Regions from separate parts of the Cytobacillus sp. Bac17 genome, predicted to be linked through region 2. Evidence: riboswitches for the same ligand, from Rfam matches in the RefSeq annotation. Region 2 holds a riboswitch; each other region holds the start of a gene.
The links. Region 2 has a riboswitch for S-adenosylmethionine ahead of NR125_RS01745 (O-methyltransferase). Riboswitches for the same ligand answer to the same signal wherever they lie in the genome.

Region 1: linked by a shared signal. The riboswitch ahead of NR125_RS08305 (methionine ABC transporter ATP-binding protein) and the one ahead of NR125_RS01745 (O-methyltransferase) in region 2 are both predicted to bind S-adenosylmethionine.
Region 3: linked by a shared signal. The riboswitch ahead of metK (methionine adenosyltransferase) and the one ahead of NR125_RS01745 (O-methyltransferase) in region 2 are both predicted to bind S-adenosylmethionine.

The regions. Positions count from the first base shown of each region.
Region 1 covers NZ_JALJRC010000004.1:69,722-76,356, forward strand. Annotated here, with positions in the region: gene sufD (Fe-S cluster assembly protein SufD) at 1-51, opposite strand, end outside; gene sufC (Fe-S cluster assembly ATPase SufC) at 69-854, opposite strand; gene NR125_RS08285 (YuzK family famiily protein) at 1,190-1,342, opposite strand; gene NR125_RS08290 (carboxymuconolactone decarboxylase family protein) at 1,633-2,004, opposite strand; gene NR125_RS08295 (MetQ/NlpA family ABC transporter substrate-binding protein) at 2,226-3,071, opposite strand; gene NR125_RS08300 (methionine ABC transporter permease) at 3,084-3,752, opposite strand; gene NR125_RS08305 (methionine ABC transporter ATP-binding protein) at 3,745-4,770, opposite strand; SAM riboswitch class I at 4,924-5,027, opposite strand; gene NR125_RS08310 (O-acetylhomoserine aminocarboxypropyltransferase/cysteine synthase family protein) at 5,167-6,483, opposite strand.
Region 2 covers NZ_JALJRC010000001.1:341,628-348,262, forward strand. Annotated here, with positions in the region: gene NR125_RS01725 (aminotransferase-like domain-containing protein) at 1-1,023, opposite strand, end outside; gene NR125_RS01730 (GNAT family N-acetyltransferase) at 1,092-1,664, opposite strand; gene pdxR (MocR-like pyridoxine biosynthesis transcription factor PdxR) at 1,724-3,133, shown strand; gene NR125_RS01740 (PH domain-containing protein) at 3,168-3,551, opposite strand; gene NR125_RS01745 (O-methyltransferase) at 3,576-4,154, opposite strand; SAM riboswitch class I at 4,260-4,366, opposite strand; gene NR125_RS01750 (coiled-coil domain-containing protein) at 4,440-6,635, opposite strand, start outside.
Region 3 covers NZ_JALJRC010000044.1:25,744-32,378, reverse strand. Annotated here, with positions in the region: gene asnB (asparagine synthase (glutamine-hydrolyzing)) at 1-1,089, opposite strand, end outside; gene metK (methionine adenosyltransferase) at 1,438-2,631, opposite strand; SAM riboswitch class I at 2,957-3,073, opposite strand; gene NR125_RS26855 (thiol-disulfide oxidoreductase DCC family protein) at 3,179-3,553, opposite strand; gene pckA (phosphoenolpyruvate carboxykinase (ATP)) at 3,773-5,359, shown strand; gene NR125_RS26845 (DUF2584 domain-containing protein) at 5,691-5,933, opposite strand; gene NR125_RS26840 (alpha/beta hydrolase family protein) at 6,013-6,635, opposite strand, start outside.

The DNA.
Region 1 (6,635 bases), on a different contig from region 2:
AAAGGAACTAACATATTCCTTATCAAATGGTAATTTTATTTCCGTTGTCATAGTGATCCCCCTAACGCTTACGCTTCTTGCCCAACTGTTTCGTCTTCAATGCCCAGTTCTTTTTTAATCCAGTCATACCCTTCAGCTTCTAAGCGCTGTGCAAGCTCTGGACCGCCAGATTTTACAACGCGTCCCTGCATCATCACGTGAACATGGTCAGGAGTGATGTAGTTTAGAAGGCGCTGGTAGTGTGTGATGATTAAGCAGCCAAACTCTTCGCCGCGCATTTCATTGATTCCTTTAGAAACAACCTTCAATGCATCGATATCCAAACCGGAATCAATTTCGTCAAGGATCGCAATTTTAGGCTCAATCATCATTAATTGAAGAATTTCATTGCGCTTCTTTTCACCGCCTGAGAAGCCTTCATTTAAATAACGCTGAGCCATATCAAGATCCATTTCAAGAAATTCCATCTTGCTGTCCATTTTGCGGATGAATTTCATAAGAGAAATTTCATTGCCTTCCTCAAGGCGGCTGTTAATTGCAGAACGTAAAAAATCGGCATTTGTTACACCGCTGATTTCACTTGGATATTGCATTGCAAGGAATAGGCCCGCTCGTGCGCGTTCGTCAACTTCCATTTCAAGAACATCTTCACCATCTAATGTGATGCTTCCCTGTGTAACTTCATATTTAGGATGGCCCATGATTGCAGAAGATAGAGTTGATTTACCTGTACCGTTCGGCCCCATAATGGCGTGAATTTCTCCGCCTTTGATTTCAAGGTTTACACCTTTTAATATTTCTTTTCCCTCAATAGCAACATGAAGGTCTTTAATTGTAAGTACTGATCCTGCCATAATATATACCTCCGTCAATAAAAGAAGATTTGTAAATCGGCCTGCAGCCGCAAATCTCTATTCTCATTTTATTCTCATTACAATCTTATAACAAATCAAATGTCATAGCAACTCTTTAAGACCATTAACAAACTTTTCAAACAAAAATGTTTAGAAAGCCTGTAAATATAGATTTTATCATATTAACTTAATGGCATCAAAGTGAAAATAACCGGGAACCTGGCATGTCCTATCTATTTTTTCCCGGGACTGTAATTTCATGTATTGCAAAAAAGAAAACCAGTGCATAATTGGCACTGGTTTCTATTTTCTTCATTATTATATATACCATTAACCTAGGAATGAATTTTTCTTTCAAGATCTGCAACTAAGCGCTGGCTTTGAAGATAATCTTCTTCGCGTTTTTTTTCAACTTCCATTCGAATATCATGTTTCCGGCTGTACACTTCATATCCAACTCCATGGGCAGCTTGCATAGCTTTTTCCATTTCACTCGTGTAGTTCAGCTGTAACTGACTGATAATGAATCAATCCTTTCGGTTTTTATGCTTTCGCATTTAGTTTTACATCTAAAATCTTAACACTCACCATATACCCCGCACAAAGCGGAAAAAACCTGATTTTTTTAGCAAAATAAGGAACGAGAACCCATGAGGCGCTTTCATAATGCGCATTCTTAAAATACTGGCCATATCCTCTGGATTAATGGTTGTTTCAATAATTTTCTGAAATTATCATAAAAAAAATAAAACTCCTGCTATTGAGCAGGAGCTGCTTATTAATGATTTTGCTGATTTAATTCTGTCATAGCCTCCTGGACAAGCGTAACCGCCTGGCTTATTGCGGCACCGCCGCCAAAAGCTGCAGTAACTCCTACTGCCTCTAGAATTTCTTCTTCTGACGCACCTTGATCGATGCATCCTTTCGTATGATAAATAATGCAATATTCATCCTGAGAATATAAGCTGATTCCAAGGGCAATCAGCTGCTTCTCCTTTTGGGATAAAACCCCTTCCTTAAAACAGGCTTCTGTAAAAGCATTATAATGCTGTGCTAAATCAGGCATTTTTTCAGTGAAAACACCCAATCCAACTTTATAGTCATGAAGGGCTGCTTCTATCGAGTTTGAAGGTTCATGATAATGTTCCATTCGGCTCCACTCCATTTCGAAATAGTTTCAAGGTTAGTATGTTTGATTACTATTCAATCTATACGGGAAGCGGGCCTGAGATATGGCAATTAAAGCGGAAGCGCCCTGCCCACTCCCGACCTTCGAGGAGGCAGGCGCTAGAACTGGACTGTTATCGACGTTCAAAAATTATACCTATACTATAAAAAAAACAGGCGCATAGACGCCTGCTTTTTTAACTCTTACTCAGATACCGGTACAACGGCACCTTCATATTTTTCAAGAATGAAATCCTGAATTTCTTTAGAACGAAGCACTTCTACAAGAGCTTTAATTCCTTCTTTTTCTTCATCGCCTGAGCGGACAGCAATTACATTTACGTATGGGGAATCTTTGTCTTCAATTGCAATTGAATCCTTAAGAGGATTCAATCCGGCATCAATTGCATAATTGGAGTTGATCAGGACTGCATCCCCTTCTTCATTATTGTAGATTTGAGGAAGAAGTGAAGCTTCATATTCAGTATCAAACTTTAACTTTTTAGGATTGTCTTTAATATCTTCCAGAGTTGCTTCGGTTTTTTCTACATCTTCATTTAAAGTAATAAGTCCCTCTGCTTCAAGCATGGAAAGTATACGGCCATGGTCTGCTACTGAGTTGCTCATGATGATAGATGCACCCTCAGGAAGTTCGTCAAGGCTCTTATATTTTTGAGAATATACTCCGATTGGCTCGATATGAATTCCGCCTGCATTTGTAAAATCATATCCATGTTCAGCTTTCTGTGACTCAAGGTAAGGAATGTGCTGGAAATAGTTTGCATCCAGCTCCTTAGACTCAAGAGCCTGGTTTGGCAATACATAATCCTGGAATGGTACAACATCAAGTTCAAAGCCTTTTTCTTCAAGTAATGGCTTTGCCTCTTCAAGGATTTCAGCGTGTGGGACGTTGGAAGCCCCTACTGTAATTTTAGTGCTTTCTTTACTTTCTCCGCCTTCACCGGCATTGCCGTCTTCTTCTGACGTTCCGCAAGCTGCAAGAACAAGTGCTACTGCAAGTGCAAGAGCAAGTGATAACCATTTTTTCATATGAATCTCTCCTTAACGTTTGTCTAATTTAGTTGTTATGATATCTCCAATAAACTGGATGATAAATACGATGATTAGAATAATGACAGTCGCCATAAGCGTCACATCACTGCGGCTCCTCTGGAATCCTTCCAGGTAAGCAAGGTTTCCAAGTCCGCCAGCACCGATGACACCGGCCATGGCCGTGTAGCCAACAAGCGCGATGGCTGTAACGGTAATTCCTGAAACAAGGGCGGGCATTGATTCCGGAAGCAGAACCTTCCAGATAATCGTGCTTGTTTTTGCCCCCATAGACTTGGCCGCTTCAATTACACCTTTATCTATTTCCCTCAAGCCTATTTCCACCATACGGGCATAAAAAGGGGCGGCACCAATAATTAATGCAGGCAGTGCTGCATCTTCCCCGATCATTGTTCCTAGAAGAAACTTGGTAAATGGAATCAATAACACGATCAGAATAATAAACGGAATTGAGCGGAATATATTGACGAAAGCAGAAATAACTTTATTAATTGCTGCGTTTTCCCAGATGTTACCCTTGGAAGTCAGGAAGAGCAGCAATCCCAGAATTGCACCTAAAATAAAAGTTGCGAGAACAGAAATAGCTGTCATATATAGGGTTTCCATTGTAGCTTCCCACATGGAATCCCATTTCACATTTGGAAACCATTCGTTAAGCATTGGAAATCACCTCCACGCCAACCTGCTGAGAATGAATAAATTCAATGGCTTTTGCAACTTCCTCTGCTTCTCCATCAACATGGATGAATAAAGTACCGTAAGAACCATTCTGTGTCTGGGAAATCTTTCCTTGAAGGATATTTACGGTTACCTGGAAATTACGGATCAGGTTTGTAATCAACGGCTGTTCAGCTGATTCGCCGACAAACCCTAATTGCACTACTTTTCCTTTTGGATACAAATCGACCAGATGATCAATCGTTTCCTTAGTTTCTTCAGGCTCTGTCACCTGCTGTACAAACCGCTTTGTAATCACAGCTTTGGGATTCCTAAATACATCCAATACAGGCCCGATTTCAACAATTCGGCCGCCTTCCATGACTGCAACCCGATGGCAGATTTTACGGATAACGTGCATTTCATGAGTAATTAGGACAATCGTTAAGCCCAGACGCTCATTGATGTCAACAAGCAGCTCCAAAATGGAATCTGTAGTCTGCGGATCAAGTGCAGATGTCGCCTCATCACAAAGCAGTACTTTTGGATTGTTGGCAAGGGCTCTAGCAATTCCAACCCTTTGTTTTTGACCGCCGCTGAGCTGGGAAGGATAGGCATCTTCTCTTCCTTCGAGGCCAACGAGTTTAATGAGCTCGTCTACCCTTTTCAGCCTTTCCTGCCGGGAAACACCAGCAATTTCAAGCGGAAAAGCGATATTCTCTCTTACCGTTCTCGACCATAATAGGTTGAAATGCTGGAAGATCATGCTTATTTCCTGACGCGCTTTTCTTAGCTTGCTTCCCTTTATCTTTGAAACCTCATTTCCTGCAACTGTCACACTGCCATGGGTAGGAAGCTCCAGCCCATTCAGCATGCGGATCAAGGTACTTTTACCTGCACCGCTATATCCGATAACTCCGAAGATTTCTCCTTCCTTTACTTCCAGGTTTACATTGTCAACAGCTTTTACCTGGCCTTTTTTTGAAGAGAAAATCTTCTGTACATCTTTTATAGAAATCAACGTGAATTGTCACCTCTTTAATCGAAAGATACAGATTATAATTATTAGACTGCTTATATTCCCCTATTTTTTACTCCTTATAGGCTTTCATGCGCTAAAAGCAAAAATGCCTTTCTGCACATGAGCAGAAAGGCATTAAAAATTAAGTCCTTTCTCTCATCTGTCAAAGCTATGCTTTGAGTGAATTGGCACCATTTCAAATAATTGACGGTTGCCGGGCTTCATAGGGCACTTCCCTCCACCTCTCTTGATAAGAGCGTAACGATTTATATTCAATTAATATTTTAATAAATTAAGCAGTTTATTAATTACGTTTGCTATCGTATCATAGCCATCAAAAAGGTGTCAACGAAGAAATTTTAAACTTTCGGAAAAAAATGAATGGTAAATTTTCCTTTATGCTTTTGCAGAAAGTGATGTAATGCCTGCAGCTGCTTCGATCGCCTGTTCCAGATCTTCAATCAAATCTTCCGCATTCTCGATTCCGATAGAAATTCGAATTAGATCCTCCGGCACTCCCGCAGCTTTTAAACCTTCTTCATCAAGCTGCTGGTGAGTTGTACTTGCAGGGTGGATAATCAGGCTCTTTGCATCCCCGACATTTGCCACATGTGCCCAAAGCTTCAGGCTGTTTATTAGCTTGGCACCTGCTTCTCTTCCGCCAGCAATTCCAAACACAGCCACAGCTCCTGCTCCTTTCGGCATGTATTTATCCGCCAATTTTTTATCCGGATGGCTTTCATTTCCAGGATACAGGACCCAATTAACAGCTGGATGCGCCTCTAGATACTCCACTACTTTTTTCGTGTTGGCAACATGCTCTTTCATCCGTACATGCAAAGTTTCAAGCCCCAGTGTGAATTGAAATGCACTTTGCGCACTCATAGCAGGCCCTAAGTCTCTCAAAAGCTGTACGCGTGCTTTGATAATATAAGCCGCCTCGCCAATTGCTTCGCTATAGACAATATCATGGTAGCTGGGATCTGGCTCTGTAAAGCCCGGGAACTTATGGGAATTCCAGTCAAATTTTCCTCCGTCTACAATAATTCCTCCCATTGTTGTTCCATTGCCTAGCAGCCATTTAGTCGCAGAGTGTATAACAATGTCAGCCCCATGTTCGATCGGCCTGCATAGATAAGGTGTAGCAAAAGTGTTATCGACAATCAGCGGCACACCATTCTCGTGTGCAATTGCTGCTACCTTTTCAATATCCAGGATTTTTAAGCTTGGGTTCCCTATCGTTTCGGCAAAGATGGCCTTTGTTTTATCTGTAATCGCGTTACGGAAATTTTCCGGCTCTTTTGGATCAACCAGTTTCACTTTAATTCCATACTTGGGAAGTGTGACTGCAAACAAATTATAAGTACCGCCATATAAATTGGACGCAGCAATAATTTCATCCCCTGCTTCAGCTATGTTTAAAATGGCAAGCGTAATGGCAGATTGTCCGCTTGCAAGAGCCAGGGCACCAACTCCTCCTTCAAGCAAGGCCACTCTTTCCTCAAATACACTTACAGTCGGATTATGTATCCTGCTATAAATATATCCTGGCTCTTTAAGAGCAAAGAGATCTGCAGCGTGATCTGTATTCTTGAACTGGTAAGCATTGTTCTGGTAAATCGGTACCGCCCTTGCGCCAGTTACAGGGTCTGGCTTCAGTCCCCCATGCACTCCAATTGTTTCAAAACGGTAATTTTTTTGTTTATCAGTCATTGCTTTCTCTCCTCTATAAAAATTTTAGTATTTCTTATCGAAAAACTAAGAAAAATGCAAGGTGCCTGGAGCTAGACAGTTATCAAATTTCAAAGAAAAAAGTCTGATATTATGAAAAAACCCTCTTCATAAGAAGAGGGCTGTATCGTCTC
Region 2 (6,635 bases):
CAGTTCCGATGTATCGGCACCGGGAATTTTCATCCACACGAAGTACCCCCCTTCGGGCACATACCAGGAAGCTGATTCAGGAAAGTACTGTTCCAGTGCGGAGGTCAGAACATTGCATTTGGACCGGTATGTATCTCTCATGGTTACTAGTTTATTATTTAAATCTGTGTTTGCTAAATAAACAGCCATGGCAGCTTGAGCAAACGGATGGTTCAGATCTTTTTTAAACCAGGCGCATGCATGGATTATTTCACTTGCTCCCGCTATCCATCCTATACGCATGCCCGGGGCCACTATCTTGGATAAGGAACCAACATGCAGAACTTGAGAGTTTTGATCCATTGCTTTTAAAGTGGGGAAACTTTTATTAAATGATAATTCCCCATAAGCATCATCCTCAACTATTAGGAAATTATATGTTTTGGCAAGCTCCAATACATGCTGCCGGCGCTCTCCTGTCATCGTAGTGCCTGTAGGATTTTGAAAGGTTGGGATTGTATAAAGAAAACGCGGCAGAGTAAGCCCTTTTTGCTTCCTATCCTCTAGAATCTCTTCCAATACACCTGTTTGAAGTCCGTGCTTGTCTACAGGAATACTAATTATATGTTTGGTGTAATTTTGGAAAATTTCTAAAGCCTCCATATAAGTAGGTGATTCTATTGCCACGATTGACTCCTCATCCAGGAGAATGCGGGCAATCAAATCGATCGCCTGACAGGCACCTGAAGTGATCAAAAGCTCTTTTTCCGTAACAGATACCCCCCGCTCTTTCAACCTCTTTAAAACCTGTTCCTTGAGTTTTATTATTTTGGGACTTCCTATATAATGGAGCGGCAAATCATGTTCTTCCTCTAATAAACTGTTAACAGCTGCCTTTACCTCTTCATCAGGTATAAGGGCAGGAGCTGGATAGCCGCAATGCAGGCGTATACACTTATCTGGAATCTCCGGAATCCACTCCCCAGGGGGAGTATTCTGAAGCGCCCCTTTGATATTATCAGGAAAAAAAGAACCAGCACTCATTGTATCCACACCCTTCCAGCAGTTTTATTATTCATTATAAACTTCTTGCCTGAGATGCTCCACAAAAACTATATAAGCAAGTGCTCCTGGAAAAGTTTTTTTACTTTTGCCCAATCTTCCTTTATGACACTATACAGGACAGTATGACGAATAGTCCCTTCTTTTCTTATCATATGATTTCGAAGAATGCCTTCTTTTACCGCACCGATTCGTTCTATCGCTTTCTGTGATCGGATGTTTTCATGTCCGGTTTTGATTTGGACGCGATTAAGTGACAGTTCTTCAAAACAGTATTTCAATAACAAATATTTACAGTTTGTATTGAAATTCGTGCGCCAATAAATAGGGTTCATCCAAGTGGAGCCGATTTCTAGATGTTTATGCTGGGCTGAAATATCGAGAAACCAAGTAGCGCCAATGATCTTCCCTGTATTTTTATGGATAATGACAAAAGCAAAATCGGTGCCTTGCTCCCGTCTTTGTATGGCATCTTTGACATAATGAATGACCCGGCCTTTCTCAGTTAAATCAACAGACATATGGTCCCATATTCGTTTATCCTGAGCTGCTTCACAAATTCCTTCAACATGATCAAGTTCCATAGGAATTAACTGCACAACATTGTTTTCTAATTTTCGCATGCTATCACTCTCCTTGAATCAATTAAAACCGATTTCTGGTATGATAAAAATAACCAAAAATGAATTTTAATATAATACCAGGGAATGATTTGATGGAGCTTCAAATTCTGCTTTCGGAAAATGGAATAAAGTATAAAGAAATCTATGAACAAATTCGGCTGGCGATTTTAGATAAAAAATTGTCAGCTCATGCAAGACTTCCTGCAAAGCGGAGGCTGGCTGAACAATTAAACGTAAGCATCATAACTGTTCAGATGGCTTACGAACAATTGCAGAGTGAAGGGTACTGTTATTCAGCAGAACGCAAAGGCTATTTTGTTTCTGAAATTCAGGATGAAATGCATTATAGTCAGATTAATACAATGGGCCTGGAGAAAAGAGATCAGCAAGAGTTTCTCATTAATTTTAAAAATGGGCAGATAGATGCCTCTGCATTTCCTTACAAACAATGGAATAGACTTTATCGAAAAGAGCTTAAGGAATCCAATGCCAGCAATGGCCCGTGGCAGGGTGAATATTCTTTGCGTGTTCAAATTGCACAATACCTTCAGCAAGCTAGAGGGCTAGCCTGTCAGCCGGAACAAGTGTATCTATTCAGCGGATTTCAGCCGCAGCTGTTAAATGTCTGTTTGTTTTTTAAGCGGAAAGCCATCGGGATTGAAGATCCAGGTTTTATTCGGGCAAGATCTGTTTTTGATCAATTACAGCTGCCTTGTTATCCGATTTCTGTGGATGAGGATGGATGCTGTGTGCCTGATGCTGAAGAGCCAATAAAATTATTGTATACGACACCTGCTCATCAATACCCTACCGGTACAATTATGTCTATTGCCAGAAGGATTGAGCTGTTAAATTGGGCAATCAAACAGGACGCTTATATTATCGAGGATGACTATGATTCTGAATTCCGCTACAAAGGGGCACCAATCCCGGCATTGTCCCATTTGGATTCAACCGGGCGGGTACTGTACTTTGGCACCTTTTCAAAAACATTGCTGCCATCACTTCGGATCAGCTATCTGATTATGCCAGTATCTCTGCAGCAAGACTTTGAAAAATTTAATGCTTACCAAAAGACGAATGTTTCAAGAATCGATCAGCAGGCTGCTGCAAAATTTATGGAAGAAGGACTTTATACATCTCATATAGAAAAAATGAGAACGTTATATCGATCCAAGCGGAGCTGTTTAATAGAAAGCCTGTCAAAACACTTAGGAGACCACTTTGACATCATTGGAGATACAGCGGGCTTGCATATCATCGTGAAATTACCCGAAGGATTGACTGAAGCGAAAGCAATTGAACTGGCAAAGTCGGCAGGTGTTGAAATCGATGCTGTTTCGCCTATGTATCAGCTGCACAAGCCAAACCATCATGTGATGATTGGATATGGCGCACCCTCGATGGACGAGATTGAGAGAGGAGTCCAGTTAATCACTAAATCATGGAAAAGTTGTCTGAGCAACTAAGCTAAGCTATAAATTCCACAATTTAAAAGGGCGTTTATCCTACGGGATAACGCTCTTTTGCCGAAGCAGCAAACATACACATCTTTTCCTTAACCGCTGCCATAAAATCAAACATATTCATCCCCTGGATTTGCTGAAATTTATACAAGTCCTGGTTATAGTACATATGAATATGCCTGCCGGTGATTCCCCTTTTTTCTTCAATGGAAGTTAAATTGATATACGCAAATTCTTCAACTAAATCCTTGGTTGTTCCTGATGCAGGAATTCCATAAAACAGCAGTCTTTTGTTTGTTGCCGCAAAGAAGCCTGGATGCGGTGCTAAACAGAAATGAGCCACTAATGAACAGCTTAGACATTCAATAATGGTTTCACCTTCATACAATACATGTTTAACCTGATTTTTAACGCTACTCATGGAACGTCCCCCCTTAATAAACTATCAAACCGCTGTCTTCACTGCCAGTATCAGCCCAGTAGACCAATCCAATTCTGTAATGTCCAGGTCAGGTCTGTCCTGCAGTGTTTTCAGGAGTTTAGTGGCTTTGATCCGAAATTCTTCAGGCAATTTCTGCTGCGGAAACACATCATGAATCACATAAAAACCGCCGATATTTAAATGATCCAGGGTTTTGTCCAGAAGCTCAAATTTCCCTGGCCACGTATCTGCAAAAATAAAATCGAACCTTTCCGACAGGTTTTGAATAAAAGCTGCTCCGTCCTCACAGCAAAATGTAATTCTGCTGTCATACCCGAGGTTTTTTTTCGCGATGGATTGAACTGTCGAATCTATGTCAACGGTCGTTAGCTTACTGCTTTCATCCATCCCATCTATGATCCAGGAAGCAGATGCCCCCGTACCTGTGCCCAGCTCCAAAAAGCTTCCTCCTGGTTTGGAGGCAGCCAGCCCCTTTAGTAAAAACCCTGTTTTTCGATCACATGATTGCCCGAAACCCAGCACATCAGAATCCTGTAATATTCTCGAATATGCTTCCGGTACCTGTATAACACTGTTTTCCATTTTGTTTTTCCTCCTCTTTCTTCGTTATTATCTAAACCGAGATCAACCTAAAAAGAACATCAAAAAAAGGCCTCTTTATAAGAGGCCTTTATTATCAAAAACGACCTCTTATCTCCCAGAGCGTCAACTCTGTTGGAATTAGCACCTTCCTGACATAATCAGGGGTTGCTGAGGCTTCGCAGGGCCAGTCCCTCCACCTCTCTGGATAAGAATTTGTATAAAATATTATTTTCAACCAAGTATTGCATATTTTTTGCAAGATGGCAATACTTTAATTCTTTTAATCTAATGAACTGCTTCCTCTCCCTGATAAATTCGAAATGCCGGTACAATCGTATCCGACACAATCTCTTTCCCTTTTTCCCGGATGAAATCCAATTTATAGTACGCATCAAACCTCTGGCTGATCTCTGTTTTTACCAACTCAGGCGGAGTAACGACGATGAATTGAAACTTCAGCTTATCAGCTACAGCGAAAATCGGGTCAAGCACATGGGCAGAAGCCGCTTGTCCGAACGGATTATCACAGACTAACGGAACCCAGCTTTGATCAGTTTCACTCTTAACCGAAAGAAGCATCATCATCATGACCATGCGGGCAGATAACTTTTGGCCGCCGCTGCCATCCGATTTAGTCTTTGAACCCTGGTTGATCGTCTGCCAGGTTGAATAATGCTCACGCTGCGGTTTTCCATACATGAAGGCATTATCAGTACGCATATTATATACCAGCAGTTCCGGGTAACGATTCCTGAGGGAGACAAATAAAATCTGCTCATCACTGATGAGCTGTTTGATTTCCTGATCCAGCTCCAGATTATGGTCATCAATCATCTCGAATCGTTTCGTAATTTTGTTAATGGCCGAAACAAAATGCTGTTTCAGTAAAGGTTCAATATCTTCCGCTTTTTTAGGCAGGATGTCTTCTTTGAGCTGGACGAGCGGGAAAGACCCTCGTTCATTCTTCAGCTTCATTTTCGCAATCATCGAGCGAATCGCTTCCGAAATACTCATCACCTTCATACTCGCACGGCTTGCCCAGAAGTTTTGCGCCTTTTCTGCCCGTTCTTTATCGCGTTCCAGCTGCTCTAAGCCGCTCTGTGAGAAGCGCTTCATGTTTTGGACAACACTTTGAATATGTGCGTAATGCCTTGTATCCATATGATCAAGCGTAGTTAAGACTTCATTCTTAAAGCGGATCTCCCAATCCTTGCCTTCAATATTGAGTTTTAAATTGCGCAGGGATTGTTCAATTTTTGCGTGCTTCTCCTGGCCTTCATCCTGGATACCCTGATGTTTTTCACTCCAGGAAATGATGCTTTGCTTTCCCTGGCTCTTTATTTTTTCAATATCTTCATCCGTAAAAGCTGCTGCTTCCTCTTTAAGGATTACGGATAGATGCAATTGATTGTTTTCAAATTCAGCAATGTTTTGCTCCGTCTCTTTTTTGCGCTCTTCCGTTTTCTTAATTTCTGCATTCGTCTGTTTGGTCTGGTCTGTAATCTCAACCGTCTTCACTTCCAGATCAAGTTCTTCCCATTCTTCAGGCTGTTTATCATGCTTGGCCACTTTTTTAACAGTCTTATCACGCTGCGCCTTCGCATGCTTTAAAGAAGTGTCAGCAACTGTTACAGTTGTTCCCTGCTCTCGCTCTTCTTTCTCTGCTGCCTTTGTTTCCTTTGCAGCTGTTTGAACCATCTTTTCCAAAATACTCATAGGTTCATCCGGTACAGACGCATCCTTCCACTCTTCGTTAAGAGCATGAAGTTTTTTCTCCAGCTTCTTTTGCTGTTTTTGCTCCGATTCTCTTGTCGCCTGGATCGCCAGCAATTCACTGGCTTGTTCTTCTTTTGATTTTTGCAGCTGTTTAAGCTCCTCAATGCTTCCAATGATTTCTTCCAGCATATGCGATGATAATCGCGGAACCTCTTCAGAAGCTTCTGCTTTCTCAGCGGCTGGAAAAACCGCACCATCAATAAAGAAGCTAATCTCCTTAATATTTTGCTCAGCTGATAGCTTCCATTCCAAGTACGTTTGGCTCCACTTTTCCTGCAGATCAATGATGGTCTGATGCTCGTTTGCAAGCTCTTTCTGTACACTTTCGAAAGCTTCCTTTTGTTTCTCTTTTTCCTGCTTTACCCGTTTATTTTCAAGGTGCAGCGACTTTTCACGATTAAAGCTTTCCAGAGACTCCACATCTTTAGATAGATTTTCAATCTTTTCCTTCGTCTTTTCAAGCTGATCTCTAAGTCCCAGCTGCCGTTCTTTTTCTTTTTCCTCCTGAACGATGATGGCCTGTAATTCGTTTTTCTTGGAAAGCAGGGCTTCTTTTTCCTGAAGCAGCGCTCTTTCAATATCACCGGCAAGGTCATTGGAAAGGAAACGGTCGATTTCTTTTAAAATGCGGCGGAGAGAACTCTCTGTTTGTTCCATTTCTAGAAGTGCATCTTTTTTTTCTTCTATTTCTTTGGCAATCTTAAT
Region 3 (6,635 bases), on a different contig from region 2:
CTCACCTGAAAGTACAACCGTTACATGCTTGCGTGCTTCTCTTGCTACAAAATAAAGGGGCACACAAGCCGGGTCAGCAAGCGGATCGTCCATATGCCACATGATTCTCGGAATCTCATTCATGTATTCCTCAGGAGTTATGATGTAGCTGATGTTTTCGACACCCAGCTTTTCCGCTGTTTCTTTCGCTACATCCACCTCGCTGAAGCCATTGCGTTCAAACCCGACGGAGAATGTTTTAATAGCAGGATGGAATTCTTTCGCAATGGAAGCAATGATGGAAGAATCGATTCCGCCTGAAAGAAATGAACCTACCGGAACATCGGCGCGCATATGCATTTTGACTGAGTCGAACAAAACATCTCTAATTTCTTTCGTGAAATCAGCTTCTGACTTCTGCACTGGAAGGAAAGCAGCTTTCCAATATCGCTTAATATCCATTTGAGCACCAATTTTTTTAGTAAAATAATGGCCAGGCTCAAGCTTATGGATTCCCTCTGACATCGTGTTTGGCTCAGGCACAAACTGATAGGTCAGATAATGCTGGAGGGAGTCATAGTTTAATACATCATTTTGAAGAGCCAAAAGAATGCTCTTCTTCTCTGATCCAAAGAACGTGCGGTCTCCCTTATCGTAATAAAAGAAAGGCTTAATCCCAAATGGATCTCTGGCTCCATATAGAGACTGTTCCTGTTTATCCCAAATGACAAACGCAAACATACCGCGCAATTTTTCAACAGCCTTTTCTTTCATATGGCTGTAAAGGGCAATTATGACTTCTGTATCGGAGCTTGTTTCAAAGCTTAATCCAGCTTTGAGAAGTTCTTCACGAAGTTCCACATAGTTATAGATTTCACCATTAAAGATAATCCAATAACGCTCATTCTCGTATGTCAGCGGCTGGTGTCCGCTTTCGATATCGATAATGCTCAGCCGGCGGAAGCCGAATTGAATATGGTCATCAAAATAGTATCCTGAATCATCGGGACCCCGATGGGTAATGATATCATTCATATTTTGGAACTGTTCTTTATCTGCGTCACGGTAATTTTGTGCTTTTTCATGTACACAACCAATAAAACCACACATTATGTACGTCACCTACTCCATTCTTTTCTCAATATTTAGATACAGCCTTAACGGCTCCTTTTTCTTAGAAAACATACCCTATAATACTACCACTAATCATTTATAATTAGCACGTGGAATATAAAAAAAATATGCACGGAAAATTAAGCCATTATCCGAAGTTTATACGATAACATATAATTATAAACGACTAAAGAGCATAAAGACCGAAAAGTGAATAAACACCCTTTATGTATAATGACGCAAAAAAGAAAGCGGGAGTTACATTGATTAATGCAACTCCCGCTTTTTATATTTTTGTCTCCCCCTTAAAGTATCGGGGATGGCCAAAGAGCTTCCGCTTTTCTATTAAGCTTCAGAGCGAAGGATTTCAGCTTTGTCCGTACGCTCCCAAGGAAGATCAACATCTGTACGTCCGAAGTGTCCGTAAGCAGCTGTCTGCTTGTAAATTGGGCGGCGAAGGCCAAGCATGTTAATAATTCCTGCAGGGCGAAGATCAAAGTGCTTTCTAATTAGATCAACTAGTACATCTTCATCGACTTTGCCTGTTCCGAATGTATCAACAGAAATCGACACTGGCTGTGCTACACCAATCGCATAAGCAAGCTGAACTTCCACTTTCTCAGCTAAACCTGCTGCCACAAGGTTCTTCGCTACATAACGAGCAGCATAAGCAGCAGAGCGGTCAACCTTTGTAGGATCCTTACCGGAGAACGCGCCTCCGCCATGACGGGCATATCCGCCGTAAGTATCAACAATGATTTTGCGTCCAGTCAGGCCTGCATCCCCTTGAGGTCCGCCGATTACAAAACGTCCTGTTGGGTTGATGAAATACTTTGTATTCTCATCGATTAGTTCTTTGGGAACAACCGGGTTAATAACATGCTCCTTAAGATTGCGCTGGATTTGCTCCAGGCTGATCTCAGGGTGATGCTGGGTAGAAATAACGATTGTGTCAATGCGGACTGGCTTGTCATTTTCATCATACTCAACCGTTACCTGAGTTTTTCCGTCCGGACGAAGGTAAGGAAGAATTTCTTCTTTACGAACTTCAGTCAGACGGCGGGAAAGTTTATGTGCTAAAGAAATCGGAAGAGGCATTAGCTCTTTCGTTTCGTTGCATGCAAAACCGAACATTAAACCCTGGTCCCCTGCACCGATTGCTTCGATTTCCTGATCACTCATTTGTCCTTCCCTTGCTTCAAGAGCCTGGTCAACACCCATTGCAATATCTGCTGACTGCTCATCAATGGAAGTTAAAACTGCACATGTTTCGGAATCGAAACCATATTTAGCACGGGTATAACCGATTTCTTTTACCGTTTCACGAACGATTTTTGGAATATCTACGTATGTAGATGTTGTGATTTCACCTGCAACTAATACAAGTCCAGTTGTTACAGAAGTCTCTGCAGCAACACGGGCATTCGCATCTTTAGCTAAAATCGCATCTAAGATTGCATCAGAAATTTGGTCACAGATTTTATCCGGATGACCTTCAGTAACTGATTCAGAAGTAAACAAACGACGCTTTGTTGACATCTGGCTTCCTCCTTATAAATAGAAAATTGAGCGAGAATTAAGAAATGGGGAAGCGGAAAAGAACTTTTCCCTGTCATTTCATGGATCTCTGTTTGATACGGAACTCATTCCCTTAGTAGTATGAAATAAACATGGAGTTTTTATTAGAAAAATAGGCATCGCTGGCTAGAAAGCCAGGCATCCATCTTTTCTTATGCCTCTCTGCAAGCTGCTAAAAACTCACATAAATAGTACATTCCAAAAGCCGTTCATCCCATTGCCTGTGCAAAATAAAAAACCTTCTCAATAGTGAAAAGGTTGAAAGCAAATCGATTCGCGCCTTTCACTCTTATCGTTCAAGGAATTACGTCCTTGCGTCAGGTTAGCACCTTTGCTGATAAATGCCTTTTAGCAGGTTGCTGGGTTTCATAGGGCCTGTCCCTCCACCAGCTCGGGATAAGAGAGTATCCGTTCAAGGTTGAATCATACCGTATTTTATCGAATCATGTCAACAAGTTTTCATTATTTTTAACAGTAAAATTTCAGCATTGAAAATTATGCTCCATGCTTACAGCGAACAGCTTCCATCATCACATTTTTTCTTTAGAAATTTATGCCTGTTTTTAGCAATCCATTTGTAGATCGGATCGCCCAGTATTGGCGTCAATGGGAGATATAAAAGGAGGCTGATTAAAAAGGAGGCAGGAAAGAGGAACAGCAGTCTCCTTACTGCAGAATAACCCTTTTTCACACCGCCCGATGGAGTAATAATATGAAGCTCTCTGCGCAGGTCATGCTTGGAAAACGAGAGAGAATCCGGGATTTTTTCATACTCCTGCAGAGAAATCCATACCACTTTATTCAGCCAATCAAGTTTTTTAAATATCTTCTTTGTTTCCTTGCATAAAGAACAAGTTTCATCATAGAGGGCAATTGTCTTCATTTTAGATCAGTCCCATGTTAAAATTAACACTTTCTTCTATATTAACATATATCAGTTATAAGGTGATTAAAGTGGAATTGCATGTCCAATTATGACATTTTTATAACATGAATAAAAAAGTTTCGTAATAGTATAGACTAATCGTTTTAATGTGTTATACTAATTTCGAGATGTAATCACTTTCATAAAAAAATCGGAAAAAAGGAAGGTATTCATCAGATGAACTCTGTAAGCATATCAAACGAATTGAGCGAATTATTAAATGGCAGCAACATTCAAGTGCAATTATCCGTTCCTCAGCTTGTGGAAAAAGTTTTAAACCGCAATGAAGGGTCCCTTACCTCTACTGGCGCCGTACGCGCTACTACAGGAAAGTATACAGGACGTTCTCCTAAAGATAAATACATTGTTGAAGAAGCATCAAATAAAGATAAAATGGATTGGGGCAGCGTAAACCAGCCTATCTCTGAAGAAGCATTCTCTAATCTTTATAATAAAGTAATCAACTACTTAAAAGAAAAAGAAGAAGTATTTGTTTTCAAAGGCTTCGCAGGCGCAGATAAAAAGCACCGCATGCCAATCCAGGTAATTAATGAATATGCCTGGCACAATCTTTTCGCACATCAGTTATTCATTCGTCCGGCAGAAGACGAGCTATTGGATCATCAAGCAGAGTTCACAGTCATTTCTGCTCCTAATTTCAAAGCAGACCCTGCAGTTGACGGCACAAAGTCCGAAACATTTATCATCATTTCATTCGAGCGCCGTACTGTTTTAATCGGTGGTACTGAATATGCAGGCGAAATGAAAAAGTCCATTTTCTCTGTTATGAACTATATGCTTCCAGAAAACGGGATCCTTCCTATGCACTGTTCCGCGAACGTTGGTCGTGAAGGAGATGTTGCTTTATTCTTCGGCTTATCCGGAACAGGGAAAACAACCTTATCTGCAGACCCTAACCGCAAGCTGATTGGGGATGACGAGCATGGCTGGTCAGCAAATGGCGTCTTCAATATTGAAGGCGGCTGCTATGCGAAATGCATTAACTTATCCCGTGAGAAAGAACCGCAAATTTTTGATGCTATCCGATTTGGGGCTGTATTGGAAAATGTGGTAGTAAACAGCGAAACTCGGGTTGCTGATTACGATGACAGCACTTTAACTGAAAATACACGTGCGGCTTACCAGCTTCAGGCCATCGATAATATTGTTGACCCAAGCATTGCCGGACATCCTAATACAATCGTATTTTTAACAGCTGACGCATTTGGCGTATTGCCTCCAATCTCTAAACTGTCAAAAGAGCAGGCAATGTACCATTTCTTAAGCGGATATACTTCCAAGCTGGCAGGAACTGAGCGCGGCATCACTTCACCGCAGGCAACGTTCTCAACTTGCTTTGGATCACCTTTCCTTCCGCTTCCTGCAAACCGTTATGCTGAAATGCTTGGCGAGAAGATCGATGAGCATAATGCAAAAGTCTTCCTGGTAAACACAGGATGGACTGGCGGAGAGTACGGAGTCGGTGAACGCATGAAACTTGCTTACACTCGTGCTATGGTGGAAGCTGCACTTGAAGGCGAACTAAACAACGTAGAAACAGTCAAAGACGAAATTTTCGGATTGGAAATTCCGCAGCACGTTACGGGTGTGCCTGACGAAGTTCTTCAGCCAAACAAAACATGGGCAGATCAGGCTGCTTATGAAGCAAAGGCAAAAGAACTCGCTGCAAAATTCCGTGAGAACTTCAAGAAGTTCACAAGCGTTTCTTCTGAAATCGAAGAAAAAGGCGGACCAATCGCATAATATAGAAAAGGAATTGCAGCTTAGCAGCAATTCCTTTTTTATATTTCATTTTATAAGTCTTCAAGCTCGAACGAATAAGTTTCTTGCATGCAGACTTATAGTCGTTGATCGGCACAGTGCGCTTCGATTAGTTCCAGTTCGCACTCTTTTTCTATTTCTCAGTAGCACTATTCCTTCTGTTTAAGTCCTTTCGCAACTCCTTTTCCTCGCTCAGCGGCACTATTCCAACTAATCATTCTTTCTCATTCCCTGATTAAAAAAGCACTATTCTCACTTGCGATTTGCAGAAATCTTTTGAACAAAAAAACGCCGGACTAAGTCCAGGCGCTCTTTAGTTTGTTGAGTTTAGAGAAACAAGCTGGTAAGTAATGAGTGTCTGGCTGTTTTCCCATTCTACTTTTCTAATAATACCCATTCCGTTCAGGTCTCCGTCAATTGTTCTTTTTACCTCGACAGGGATATCGAGCGGATATAATCGGTATCCGTCTTTGACAAGCGAAAAGAAATTTTCATCAAGTCTTTTTTCCCTTCCCTTTGTCACGATCATTGTGTTCAGCTCTAAAGGCATACCCATTGGTATCTCTCCTTCATTCTTAATATCCTTACCTCTATTTTACCCCACCTTTTTCCGCTCTGAAAGTCTTTAATTTTATCTACCCATTGCTTTTCATCCACGCACTTAAATCCTCTACTGTCTTCCGGTTCACGGCTGGCGGAAAGTAGTGGGTATATTCAGGGAAATACCAGCTGCCTACTTCTTTTTTAAGAGCCTTGAGCCTTTTTTCCAGGCGATAGGAATGCTCCACCGAAACATTATGATCCTGTTCCCCATGGATGATTAAGACAGGCGCCTCCAGCTGTTCCAGCCGAAAAAGCGGGGTGCGATATTTATACCTTTCCGGAAACTTCGTCGGGGTTCCGCCTATTACACGTTTCATCATTCTTCGGAGATCCTTGCGCTCCACATAAGTGAGAAACATATCACTGACCCCTCCCCATGTTACAATGGACGCGGCTTCCGGAAACTCGATTGCAGTAAGCAATGCCATTACGCCACCGCGGGAAAAGCCAAATATATGGACTCTTTTTACCCGTGCACGCTCCTGAAGAAGAGTGAAAGCGGCAAACGCGTCCTGTCTGTCCTCCCCTGCAAAATCTTCGTTTCCATCTCCCCCTTGGTTGCCTCTGTAAAAAGGGGCGAATACAATAAAGCCTTCACAGGCAAACTGGACAATCCGTGAAGGCCTTACTTTCCCGACATTTTTTATGCCTCCTC